3 regions of the Bilifractor sp. LCP21S3_F8 genome follow, and region 1 is predicted to be linked to each of the others. Evidence: predicted binding sites of a transcription regulator. Region 1 holds the regulator's gene; each other region holds the start of a gene.
What was found. The regulator Rex, encoded in region 1, represses fermentation and respiration genes when NADH is low (regulators of the CRP and FNR family bind a similar motif). The targets are predictions, from matches to a motif close to ATTGTTAANTANTTAACAAT.
Positions count from the first base shown of each region.

Region 2: ACTQ3A_RS01420 (butyryl-CoA:acetate CoA-transferase) is a predicted target of Rex. The motif match lies at 2,837-2,856, and genes of this name have one in related genera.
Region 3: ACTQ3A_RS07120 (glycerol dehydrogenase) is a predicted target of Rex. The motif match lies at 1,773-1,792, and genes of this name have one in related genera.

Region 1 is NZ_JBQKIK010000007.1:98,262-102,859, forward strand. Features, by position in the region: gene ACTQ3A_RS05335 (NAD(P)H-hydrate dehydratase) at 1-1,478, opposite strand, end outside; gene ACTQ3A_RS05340 (redox-sensing transcriptional repressor Rex) at 1,682-2,323, opposite strand; gene ACTQ3A_RS05345 (ABC-F family ATP-binding cassette domain-containing protein) at 2,510-4,546, shown strand.
Region 2 is NZ_JBQKIK010000002.1:40,502-45,099, reverse strand. Features, by position in the region: gene ACTQ3A_RS01435 (histidine phosphatase family protein) at 1-479, shown strand, start outside; gene queA (tRNA preQ1(34) S-adenosylmethionine ribosyltransferase-isomerase QueA) at 466-1,494, shown strand; gene ACTQ3A_RS01425 (DegV family protein) at 1,589-2,455, opposite strand; gene ACTQ3A_RS01420 (butyryl-CoA:acetate CoA-transferase) at 2,915-4,261, shown strand; gene ACTQ3A_RS01415 (acetyl-CoA C-acetyltransferase) at 4,525-4,598, shown strand, end outside.
Region 3 is NZ_JBQKIK010000011.1:79,846-84,443, forward strand. Features, by position in the region: gene ACTQ3A_RS07110 (diaminopimelate decarboxylase) at 1-186, opposite strand, end outside; gene ACTQ3A_RS07115 (hypothetical protein) at 443-1,411, opposite strand; gene ACTQ3A_RS07120 (glycerol dehydrogenase) at 1,942-3,030, shown strand; gene aroC (chorismate synthase) at 3,182-4,285, shown strand.

The DNA of each region.
Region 1 (4,598 bases):
GCGGAGGCCTCTGAATATTTCTCGGATGCCCGCTCTCCGCATTTTCCGTGAATGTAGACTCCGAGTGCGGCAGCGACACCGGTATAATCTCCGTGCTGCGCGGTCAGACCGGCGATGATTCCGGTCAGGACATCTCCGCTCCCGGCTGTGGATAGTGCGCTGTTGCCGGACCGGTTCAGGAAGCAGCTGCCATTCGGGAGCGCTGTGACCGTTGCGGCGTCTTTCAGAACCACCGTGTTGCGGACCTCCTCGGCAGCATGCCTTGCGATGCTGACGGCAGATGACTTGATATCTGAGGGAGCGATGCCGGTCAGACGGCTCATCTCACCAACGTGTGGTGTGAAAACGGAGGGAAAACGGATTTCCCGAAGGAGGTCGCTGTGCGCCGCAATGAGATTCAGCGCATCAGCGTCAAAAACTGCAGGTATTTTTCTTTCCTGATTCAGACGAAGGAATTCCCGCATAAGAGAAAGCGCCGTATCGCCGGTTCCAAGTCCTGGACCGATCAGTACAGTATCCGCCCATTTCATATCCGCTGCAAGCTGTGGAAAGTCTTTTGCGCCATCCCGGTATGTGGAAATGAGAGCTTCCGGGAACAGTGCGCAGATTGGTGTGCGGTTATTTTCTTCTGTGAAGATTTTCACCATTCCGACACCGGTCAGAAGTGCGGCCTTTGCGGAAAGATATGCCGCCCCGCAGATATTCCGCGATCCGGCGATGACGAGAATCTTCCGGAAGGTTCCCTTGTTGCCCGATTCATCACGCTTCGGGAGATATTCAAGATCACTGTGTTCGATGGTATACAGATGGCAGGCCTTCGTGATTTCTCTGGTAAGCGGAATTCCGATCTGCTTCACTTTGACCTTCCCGGCACAGGCTGCTCCTGGATAGATGTAGAGACCTGCCTTTCCGGTTGTGAACGTGACAGTGAGATCCGCACGGACAGCTGTCCCCATGATCACGCCGGAGTCGGTGTTGACACCGGACGGCATATCGACAGCGGCGACAGGAAGCTCGGAATGATTGATTCGGTCAATAAGTTCGGCATATATTCCGGTGATGTCCCGTTTCAGCCCGATCCCGAAAAGAGCGTCTATAATAAGAGAATAATCCTCCGGATGGAAATCCTCCAGTTCCGCGCCCGGTGTGCTGCGGGCGCGGATGACCGGGATCGGAAAACCCTCGATGATATGAAGCTGCTGTTTCAGCTGGTCACTGAATTTTTCCTCCGGTCCGGCAAGAAAAACCGTGCAGCTGTATCCTTCCTCGCAGAGAACGCGGGCCACAGCGACTCCGTCTCCGCCATTGTTTCCCGTTCCGCAGACGACGAGGATCCGATCCATGTCATACTGCCGTTTTTCAATTTCTGATGCACAGGCAAGTGCCGCCCGCTCCATGAGGACCATGGAAGGCATTCCAGCCGCGACAGCGCTTCGATCCGCGTCCTGATGCTGCCTTGCACTCAAGATCAGTTTCATTCTGTATCCTCCCTTTCTGCTGAAGAACAGCGCAATTCATGAGATCCGATAAACGTTCTCTTCACTGCTCCAATTCATGAGATCCGATAAACGTTCTCTTCTCTGCTCCAATTGATGAGATCCGATAACAATTTTCTTTTCCGTTCCAAAAAGAGCCCCCATCTACGCGAGGGGCTCTTATATCGTCTTGTATCGGCAGGTGTCTACTTCTCTTCGAGTGTCTTGAGGTTGTAGGACAGCCGCATCAGACTTTCGGACAGATGAACATTCTGAACAGCCACATTCTTCGGTACCACAAGGTTCAGATCGGTGTGCGCAAAATTCCAGATGGCGTGAATGCCGTTTTCGATCAGCATCTTGCTTACCTCAATGGCGTATTCCTTTGGGAGAGTCAGCGTCGCGATTTCGACATCATTCTCCCGGAGAAAGGATGGAATCTCGTCCGTCATACGGATTGGAACACCCCGGATGACCTTGCCCTTTAATTCGGGATTATTGTCGAAAAGTCCGATGATACGGAAACTGTTCTTCTCAAAGTTCGTATAATTCGCGAGAGCCTGTCCCAGATGTCCGACACCGATAATGATAATATTGTGTATGCGGTCCAGTCCGAGAATTTTGGCGATCTCCTCTCGAAGATACTGCACATTATAACCGTAGCCCTGCTGCCCGAAACCGCCGAAATTATTCAGATCCTGCCGGATCTGAGAGGCGGTCACCTTCATCTGCTGACTGAGTTCACCGGAAGAAATCCGCTCAACGCCGGCCTCCTGAAGTTCACCGAGATACCGGTAATAACGGGGCAGCCTCTTGATAACGGCTTTCGAAATTTCTTTCTGACTCATAATAAGAAAACCTCCTTGAAGCTACTACCATTATATGTAATTGTCTAATTTTTGTCAAAGTATTTCTCTTTTTCCCGGTGCCCTTGCTTTGTTGTTTTTTTTCGGTATAATTGGAAGGTAAATGCTCCGCCAGAGAAGCGGCGGGACGCAAACAGGAAAAGCTACGAATGTGTGAGGTGGACAGATATGATTCTCTCCTGTCAGAATATCAGCAAGACATTTGGATCAGAGGAAATCCTGAAGGATATTTCCTTTCATATTGAAGAAAGGGACAAGGCCGCTCTGATCGGCGTGAACGGAGCGGGCAAATCGACGCTCCTCCGGATCATTACCGGAGCTCTCAGCCCGGATACCGGAGAAGTCACCGTCACACACGGCAAGACCATGGGATATCTGGCACAGTACCAGGACATGGAATCCGATGAGACGATCTATCAGGAGGTCCGGAAGGCAAAGCAGGATATCCTCGATATGGAGCAGCGTCTGCGGGAAATGGAGCGCCGGATGGACACGGTCACGGGCGAAGAGGCCGTTTCGCTGATGAACCGCTATACAGAGCTGATGCATGAGTTTGAGCTCCAGAACGGATATGCGGCGGAGAGCGAGATCACAGGCGTCCTGAAGGGACTCGGATTTGAGGAAAAAGATTTTGACCGCCGTCTTGGCTCCCTCTCCGGCGGCCAGAAGACACGGGTCGTTCTGGGAAAGCTCCTGCTGACAAAGCCGGATATCCTGCTTCTCGATGAGCCGACCAACCACCTGGATCTCTCCTCCATCGAGTGGCTGGAGAATTTTCTTATCAATTATCCGGGAACTGTGCTCATTGTCTCTCATGACCGGTATTTCCTGAACCGCATCGTCACGCGGGTTATCGAGATCGAAAACGGAAGATCCATGAGCTTCGAGGGAAACTACAACGAATACAGCCGGAAGAAATCAATCGTGCGCAAGGCACAGTACAACGCATGGGCGAAGCAGCAGGCAGAAATCCGTCATCAGGAAGCGGTCATCACCAAGCTGAAGCAGTTTAACCGGGAGAAGTCAATCAAGCGCGCGGAATCCAGAGAAAAAATGCTCGATAAAATGGAGGTTCTGGAGAAGCCGCAGGAAGTCAGCGCGGATATGCGCATTGAGCTGAAGCCGAGGACGGAAAGCGGCAAGGATGTGCTCACCGTGGCCGGTCTGTCCAAGGCATTCCCGGGGCTTCTTCTCTTCCGTAATCAGTCCTTTGAGATCAAGCGTGGAGAGCGGGTCGCGATCATCGGTGACAACGGAACCGGAAAGTCCACCATACTGAAAATGATCAACGGTCTTCTGACGCCGGATGAGGGAAAAATCGTCCTCGGTTCCAAGGTCCATATCGGGTACTACGATCAGGAGCAGCAGCTGCTTGACCCGGAGAAAACAATCTTTCAGCAGATCGCCGACGACTATCCTACGCTGACCGAAACAGAGATCCGGAATGTTCTCGCTGCCTTTCTGTTTACCGGCGATGATGTATACAAAAAGATCTCTTCCATCAGCGGCGGCGAGCGCGGGCGTGTATCCCTGGCAAGACTGATGCTCTCGGAGGCAAATTTTCTGATCCTTGACGAGCCGACGAACCACCTGGACATCATCTCCAAGGAGATTCTGGAAGATGCCTTGAATGAGTATACCGGAACGGTGCTTTATGTGAGCCACGACCGTTATTTTATCAATCAGACGGCGACCCGCATTCTGGAGCTGACCAATCACACTCTGGTCAACTATATCGGCAACTACGATTATTACATGGAGAAAAAAGAAGAGCTGACGCGTGCCTATGCCTCCTCTCCCGCGTCTGACGGCGCGGGCGGAAAAGGCCCCGGCGGCGCAGGAACAGCTTCCCTCTCCTCTTCCGGCTCCGAATCAGGAGACTCCGGATCAGCGCCGGCCGGACAGACTGCCGCAGATGGAATTCCTGCGGCAGCCACGGATTCCTCCGGCTCCGGAAAACTGGACTGGAAAGCGCAGAAGGAGGAACAGGCGAGACTTCGGAAAAAGGAAAACCGGATCCGTAAAATTGAAGAGGAAATCGAGAAACTGGAGGCGAGGAACAAAGAGATCGACGAAGAATTTCTGAAACCGGAGACCGGAACGGACCTGCAGAAATGCCAGGAGCTCGCGAAGGAACAGAACGCGAACAACGACAGGCTTCAGGAACTCTATGAAGACTGGGAGACAGCTTCCGACGAGGAATGACCGGAATGAATTCTATAATGGCCCGAATGAAAAGATGATTGTGGAATACAGG
Region 2 (4,598 bases), on a different contig from region 1:
AGCCGAGAATTGAGGAAATCGGATTCGGAGTCTGGGAAGGATTGTGCTGCGATGCGGATCATCCGGAGAGAATGCAGATTCCGCTGCATGAGTATATCCGGTTTCAGGAGGATCCGCTTCATTATATTCCGCCAGCGGGCGGGGAACGGATACAGGATGTTCTGGAGAGAACTCATAGTTTTTATGAGGAGCTGATTCACAACCCCGATCTGCAGGACAAAACCGTACTGGTATCCTCACATGGCTGCGCCGTCCGCGCTTTTCTGAACAATGTATACGAGGACAAAAAAGATTTCTGGCACGGAGGTGTGCCGATGAACTGCTCCGTCAGCATTATTGACGTGGAAAACGGAGTGGGAAGGCTGGAGGCATCGGATCAGGTATTTTATCCGAAAAAATACTATCACAGTTTTTACAAGCATCCGTCAGATGCCGGTGATCAGAAGGAGAAAAAGAAACATGCCGATGAAAACAAGTGATTTCTATTACGACCTGCCGCAGGAACTGATTGCCCAGGACCCGCTGGAGGACAGAAGTTCCTCCAGACTGATGTGCCTGAACAGAGAGACCGGAGAGGTGCGGCACGAACACTTCACACAGGTGATAGATCATCTGACAGATAAGGACTGTCTGGTCATCAATGATACAAAGGTGATTCCTGCCCGTCTTTACGGGACCAAGAAGGATACTGGCGCGGTGATCGAGGTTCTGCTTCTGACACGGAAGAAGGATAATATATGGGAGACGCTGGTGAAGCCCGGAAGGAAATGCAAGGTTGGAACGGAACTTGTTTTCGGACACGAGGGAATCCTGACAGGCACCGTCGTTGATGTGACGGAAGACGGAAACCGGTTTATTCAGTTTCATTATGAGGGAATTTTCGAGGAAATTCTGGACAAGCTCGGAGAGATGCCTCTTCCGCCGTACATCAAACACAAACTGAAGGACCGCACCAGATATAATACCGTCTACGCGAAGAATGACGGATCGGCAGCGGCACCGACGGCAGGGCTTCATTTTACAAAGGAACTGCTTCAGCAGATCCGGGACAAGGGCGTGAAGATTGCGCATGTGACGCTTCATGTGGGCCTCGGCACCTTCCGTCCGGTAAAGGTGGAGGATGTCACGAAGCATCAGATGCATTCCGAGATGTATATTGTAGAGCCGGATCAGGCAAAAATCATCAATGATACGAAGGCAGCAGGAGGCCGGGTGATCTGTGTGGGCACAACCAGCTGCCGCACACTGGAATCCGCGACAGATGAGAATGGAATCCTTCAGCCGGGCAGCGCCTGGACCAGCATCTTTATCTATCCGGGCTATCAGTTCAAGATCATGGACGGACTGATCACGAATTTTCACCTCCCGGAATCCACACTGATCATGCTGGTATCCGCGTTTGCGGGTAAGGACAATATCATGAATGCGTACCGCATCGCTGTGCAGGAAAAATATCGCTTCTTCAGCTTCGGGGATGCGATGCTTATAGAATAATAGCAAAATCTCATTATTTGCGGTTTGCGGCCGCCTGTGGCCGTAAACACGATTAAGGGCGGCTGTTCTGCTTATGCAGAACAGCCGCCCAAGCTTATACAGTGACCGCAGCGATGCCCATGGCACCTTTTCCGCCGTGGCAGGAAATGGTGCAGCCGGTCATGACATACTCAGTATTCCGGAATCCACTCTCGATGGCGATTTCCTTCATGCGGTCCAGAACATCCTGAGCGAGTCCCTTTCCGTACATCAGATACAGGGTATCCTTGCGGCAGTCATAACGGCTGAGAAAATCCCGATAGAACTTATCGACAATCTTGCGCATGGAACCCCGGTATTTCCTGGTTGCGATCAGGTGACCGGTGCTGTCAATCTCGATCAGAGGTTTCAGATTGAGGATGTTGGCGGCAATGTATGAGGCATTGGATACTCTTCCGCCAGCCCGCAGATATGCGAGTGTCGCCGGGATGAACTGGCATTCGATATGATCTGAGATGGATCGGAGTTCATCCGCGAAGGCGCTGTAATCGGTGATATGCTCCCCGCGTTCCCGGATCAGACGGTATGCTTCTGAAATGTAAGCGGTGCAGCCTCCGGATACAGACTTTGTATCAATCAGATAGACATCCTGAAAACCCTCGTCATCAATGGCAAGCCGGGCGTGGTCATATGTGCTTGATGCGGCGGCAGAGTAGGCAAAGTGATAAATCACACATCCGGGATGCTCTTCCTGCAGCTTGTGGAAAAAGTCGATGTATTCGCCTTCATTTACCGCGGATGTCGTCGGTATCCTCCCGGTTTCGTCAAAATAGTCAAAAACGCGGTCAATCGGAAAATGACCGTCGTCAAATGACTCGCCGTTCATAATGACATGCATTGGAACAACATGGATCTGATATTTTTGTACAAGTGATTCCGGAAGATCGGATCCGCTTTCTGTTGATATGAGAATCTCTCTCATATATATTCTCCTGTCCAGCGCCATGAATTTGAGTTGTTGCAGACGCTTAAACTCAGTATATCCTTTTTCGAAAGAAATGAACAGTGCAAAGCAGGAATTTTCGCTGTTCTTGCTGTTCCGGTCAGACTGTTGGTGGAAAATTGTTCCGTTTGTGGTGCTTCCTTCGGCAGGGCTGTTCCATGAAGACTGCCCTTGAGGTGTGGCGGATAATGTGAAAAAACTGTCTTTTCTAACTGTGATTGGTAACCAATGCAAAATTATATACAGAACCGGATGTAAACGGAAAATGGAGGAGGCGAAGAAACAGAAAGACAATAGCGGGAAAAGAAAATAGCAGAAAAATAATTTACATCTGTCACAAAAATGGTAAAATACAGATAGGTTGTTAAAAAAATATCATAAAAACGCGATCCCTGAAAATGGAAACGGAAAGGCGTCTGGAAGAGGAGGAATGAGCTGATGAATTACGATGAAAAGTATAAAGAGAAACTGGTAACGGCCGAGAAAGCAGCTTCCGTGATAAAGAGCGGCGACTGGGTTGATTACGGATGGTGTGTCGGTACGAATGTCGCGGTTGATAAAGCTCTGGCAAAGAGAATGCCTGAGCTTCATGACGTGAACATCCGCGGCGGTGTTCTCTGTCATGCTCCGGCTATCTTCGGAATTGAAAATCCGGCGGAGCATTTTATCTGGAACAGCTGGCATATGAACCCGGTGGAGAGACATTCGGTCTCCAAAGGTTTCTGTTTTTATACGCCGCTTCGTTATTCTGAGCTGCCGCGCCTCTACAGAGAAAGCACGATGCCGCTGAATGTGGCAATTTTTCAGGTATCGCCAATGGACAAACACGGCTACTTTAATTTCGGTCCCTGCGCGAGTCAGATGAGCGCTGTTGTGGAGACGGCAGATATCGTAATCGCAGAGGTGAACAAAAACATGCCGGTATGCCTCGGAACCCGGGATAATTACGTGCACATCGACCAGATCGATATGATCGTCGAGGGAGATGATCCTGCGATTGACGAGGTGCCGGCAGGAGGAGAGGCCAGCGATGTGGATAAGGCGGTCGCGGAGCTTGTGGTACCGGAAATTTCGGACGGCGCCTGCCTGCAGCTGGGCATCGGAGGAATGCCGAACGCGATCGGCAAAATGATTGCAGAAAGTGACCTGAAGGATCTTGGTATACACACGGAGATGTATGTGGATTCCTTTGTAGATATGGCAGAGGCAGGCAAAATTAACGGATCAAAGAAGAACATTGACCGGGGGCTTCAGGTATACGCTTTCGGCGCCGGTACCAGAAGAATGTACGATTATCTGGACGGAAATCCGGAATGTATGGCTGCCTCTGTCGGATATGTCAACGACATCGATACCATCGGCGCGATTGATAATTTCATCTCTATTAATAACGCTGTGGACATTGATCTTTACGGACAGGTTAACGCCGAGAGCGCTGGGATCAAGAATATTTCGGGAGCCGGCGGACAGCTCGACTTTGTACTTGGAGCGTACAAATCCAGGGGCGGAAAGAGCTTTATCTGCCTGTCGTCCGCGTACAAGGACAAAAAGACCGGGGAGATCAAGAGCCGGATCCGTCCGACGCTGACCCCGGGAAGCGTGGTTACAGATACCCGCGCGAACACGATGTATATCGTGACCGAATATGGAAAGGTCTGCCTGAAGGGGCTCTCCATGTGGCAGAGAGCGGAACAGCTGATCAATATCGCACATCCGAAGGTACGGGATGAACTGATCCGTGAGGCGGAGAAAATGAACATCTGGAGACGGTCCAATAAGAGATGACATGCGGCGGCGATGTCAAGGAAAAAACTATACAAGATTGCAATCCAAATTTAGTAAGTTTTTTCTGAAATAAAGATTGATAAATATTTGACAAAAAGGCGGAATAGGGGTATTATGATTACATCGTTAAGAAATAAACGAGCATTGTTCCGGCGGTCTGGATCAGAAGACGCGGTACAGCGTTCCGGCTTTTTCCTGACGGTGATTCATGAGGAAATACATATTTCACGTACTAAATATTTATTTTTTAAGGAGGCTTTAATATGGCTGAGAAAATTGTTATTGCTGGCGCCTGCCGTACTGCGATCGGTAAGATGGGTGGAGAACTTAGCACAGT
Region 3 (4,598 bases), on a different contig from region 1:
GAGTGCGGGTGTCGGGGTTGCTTTAACGGCAAAATATTCTCGGAAGCCGGGATTCCAGGCAAATGCTTCCTTCACCGCCTGTGCGTTTTTACGGATTCCTTTTTCGTCGTAAATATGAAAAGGAGTCGGTACATCGCGAATGATCTCTTCAAGTTTCTCCTTTGTGACAAAAGGCGTTTTCTTCATGGGTAGATCTCCTTATAATGACTCCGGCAAACAGATCGGAGGTGAACTTATACAGTATGCGGAGCCCCATTCACGGGACACCGGGTTTCCTGTACCATTAAAACATACTCTGATTAAAATGTAAAACACTTTGTGACTTTACAAAGCTAAAATGTACTGTATAAGCTCTTCGAAAACGCATACAGAATCGTCACGCGCGAAGCACGGAGCAATCCGTAGCTTATACAGTTTGTGGCACGACTTATCGTATAAGGGTTTATTGGATATGCTTATGATTATAAAGGTGATCCTGACAGTATTCGTAGTTTCCGTTGCATTTGGAACAGAACCGGAATTCGAGATTCGGGTCATCGAGTTCTGTTCGTCCGCACACGGCACAGCGGTGAATTGGCCGTCGGCCGCTGTTCGGATTGCCTTGGCCGGCGCCGAAGGTGCTGCGGTCAATTTTGTCTCCTCTGTTTGCGCTGTTTCCGTAAGGGGAGCTGTTCTGCCCGCTATTATAGGGAGAACTGTTCCGGCCGGTGTTGTAGCCGTTCATGTAGCGGCGGAAATTTCTCCGCGTCTGCCGCTGGCTTCTGCTCATGCCCTGCGTTCCATGTGTGAGGAAGAAGAAAATAATCGTGCTGGCGAGTGAGCAGACAATCATGATGATCCTCGGAAGACGCATTGACGCGGGGGAACTGATGACGTCATAGATCAGATAAATGATGTCGACGATGGCCAGGTATTTGATCCGGATCGGTATGATGAACATAAACAGCATCTTCTGATCGGGAAAGGTCAGGGCGAATCCGAGGAAGATGGACAGACTGACATAGTACGTGGAGAACATCATTCCATAATCCACACCGGTGATGGCGTACAGGACGAATGCGCCGATGACGGTCATGATCAGACCGAAGAAAATGTATACGTCATAGAGAAAATCGCCCCAGGTCCGCTCCAGGAGCGTTCCGAGCTGATAGTAACAGATCAGCATGATGATGGTCCAGATATTCAGAGATGACGGGGGAATCAGCCACCAGGATACGAGACGCCACACCTGCCCCTTCAGAATAAGAGATGGTGAAAGCGTCAGATAGTTAAAGACCGTTCCATATTCCGGATTCATGAGTGCCATGAAGTAGAGAATATATCCTGCTACATAGGTCATAATGATGTAAATGGTCAGATGATGGATTGCATACTTTCCGATTTTTCGTTCCAGTTTGTGTAAAAAATCCATGGATCCTGTCCTTTCTTTCCCGTATTAAGACGGATGTCAGGTGAAACAGAATATCCTGTCATCCGGTGATACGATATTGCCGGCTTTCTTGTTAATTTCTACAATTATAAGGGGCAGCCGAAGGGTTGTCAACGTCGCACAATGCCCCAGCCCTGGCGTTGTGCAGTTGTATTGCCGGTTCAGTAATATGCTGCCCGCACACTCCACCAGTTCATGTCATTGATTTATGCCATGGCTGTTGTGTGTGTTGCGGAATGCGCCGCCCGCATGACCGGTACCGGTTCGTAAAACACTTTTTGCCACGGCTTTTGTGCCGGCGTTGGTTGTCTGCAATATTTGACGCATCTTTCTCGTATTCTTCGTTGATAACAATTTAACAAAATGACATAATATGGAATTGTAATCCCGGTTGGATGAAGCCGGATATTAGGACTTTTCAGGCCGGGGTTAGGACAGAACATTGGAATCACAAAGGATTCCGGAACGGTCTCAGAGAATTATACAAGACAGATTCCATAAAGGAGGATACTATGGCTAGATTACGTTTAATGAGAGCACCGCTAAAGTATGTTCAGGGAAAGGATTCGCTGCTTCATTTCTATGAGCAGCTGCAGGATCTCGGATCAAAATGGCTTTTTATCTGTTCACACAGCGGATATAAGAATTGTCATGATAAAATCGAGAAGAGTTTTGAGGGAACAGATAACGTCCGTCATTATGAAGTATTCAGCGGTATCTCCAGTATCGGTGAGATTGAAAAGATGCGGAAGATTGTCCGTGAGGAAGGCATCGATACGGTAGTAGGTGTAGGCGGAGGATCGGCAATTGATACCGCCAAGGCAACCGCATATTATGAGAAGATCCATGACGTCTCCTGCCCCACTGTCTGCGCGACAGATGCTCCCTGCACAGGACTTTCTGTTATTTACAACGATGATCATTCGTTTAACAGCTATCTCTTCTATCCGAAAAACCCGGATGCCGTAATTGTGGACAGCGCGGTTATCGCAAACGCGCCGACCCGTTTTCTGATTGCGGGCATTGGTGATGCGCTCGGTACATATTTCGAGGGAAGAGCCTGCGTTCGTACCGATGCGCCGAGCCTTGAAAATGGTGGAATTACCCGTTCTGCCATGGCACTCTGTGAGCTTTGCTACAAGACACTGCGTGACTACAGCGCAGCAGCAATTCGCGCGTGTGAGAATCATGTGGTAACACCCGCACTGGATGCGATCATTGAGGCAAATACCTATCTCTCAGGAGTTGGTGCGGACAATGCCGGATTGGCAGCTGCGCATTCCTTCTACAATGGGTACACCGGTCTCGAGAATCATCCGGCGCAGCATGGATTATGTGTTGCATTCGGTACGCTGGTTCAGCTGCAGCTTGAGGGTGCTCCCCGTGAAGAGTTCGATGAAGTGCAGAACTTCTGCCGTGAGACGGGGCTTCCGGTTACGCTTGCAGAGCTCGGTGTAACTACTGATGAACAGGTCAGAAAGATTGCAGAGCTGGCTTGCGTTGAAGGGGAATCCATTCACAACATGGTTGCGGATGTTACAGCGGAGCAGCTTTATGACGCAATCCTGGCTGCAGATGCACTTGGAAAAGAACTGCAATAAGGAATAAAGCGGTTCGTTTCTGAAGCGGTGAGGGGGTGCGGGGGATTGAAAGGACAGCTCCCCTGTGCTAAAGTGATTAATATTGGAGGCGGATGGACTGTTTCGCGGCCATCCGCCTCATATTTTTACCATTCAGTCAGGAGAAAAAAGCATGGCGGGATCAACTTTTGGAACAATCTTTCGCGTCACTACCTGGGGAGAGTCGCACGGCAAAGGAGTCGGCGTTGTCGTGGACGGATGTCCGGCGGGGATTCCTCTTAAAGAGGAGGATATACAGCCCTTTATGGACCGGAGGAAACCCGGCCAGAGCCGGTATACAACGAAGCGTGCGGAATCCGACAAAATTGAAATTTTATCCGGCACCTTTGAGGGAATGACCACAGGAACACCGATTTCGATGATGGTACATAACACCGATCAACACTCGGGGGATTACAGCAGCATCATGGATAAATACCGCCCCGGACATGCGGATTACGGATTTGACAGCAAGTATGGCATACGAGACTACAGGGGCGGCGGGCGGTCCTCAGGCCGGGAAACCATCGGAAGGGTTGCCGCGGGAGCAATCGCTTCTCTTCTGCTCAAACAGCTGGGAATCACGATCACTACCTATGTCAGACAAATCGGGCCGATACCGATCCGGAGTTTTGATGAGAAGGAGATTATGAACAACAAGCTGTATATGCCGGATGCTTCCGCGGCCGCAATGGCTTCCGCATACCTGGAAAAATGTATGTCGGAGAAGAATTCGTCCGGCGCGATGATAGAATGCGTTGTGAAGGGAATGCCGGCGGGAGTCGGGGAACCGGTCTTTGACAAGCTGGATGCGGATCTGGCGAAGGCAATCATGTCGATCGGAACGATAAAGGGAGTGGAAATCGGCGACGGCTTTGGTGTTGTAGAGGCAACCGGTGCGGAGAACAATGATGACTTTACCATCGATGAGAACGGCAGAATCACGAAGCAGACCAATCATGCCGGCGGAATCCTGGGAGGCATCAGCGACGGATCGGATATTGTGATCCGGTGCGCGAGCAAGCCAACTCCTTCTATCGCAAGGCCGCAGCAGACAGTCAGCCGGGACGGGAAAAAGGTTGAGATTGAGATACACGGCAGACATGATCCGATTGTGGCGCCGAGAGCGGTTGTGGTTGTCGAAGCGATGACAGCCATTACGATTGCAGATAAGCTTCTTACTGGAATGGGCAGCCGGATCGAAAATGTGCGCCGGATATGGATGCCTGAGCGCTGAGAAAATTTCCCTGGTTTTTAGCCGTGTTCTCGTTCTCGCGTTATTTCCACGGTACCATGTTCGTTCATATCTGTCGCCACCACAAATGTTCTTGCCCACTGGTGAGCAGGCAGGTCATGTGCCAGGAACAGCGTGGCTGGAATTATTTGGCAGATATAGCAGAACCCCGGCTGGTTTCCAGCCGGGGTTCTGCTATACAGTGCGCCTAGCGGCGCACGTTTCCAACGGGTTCAAGTCCCGAATCCGCCCGGTAGTGGGAAGGATATAGCCGAAGGCTAGGGTGTCCGCCGTGAGACGGAATCTGAAGGAAGCC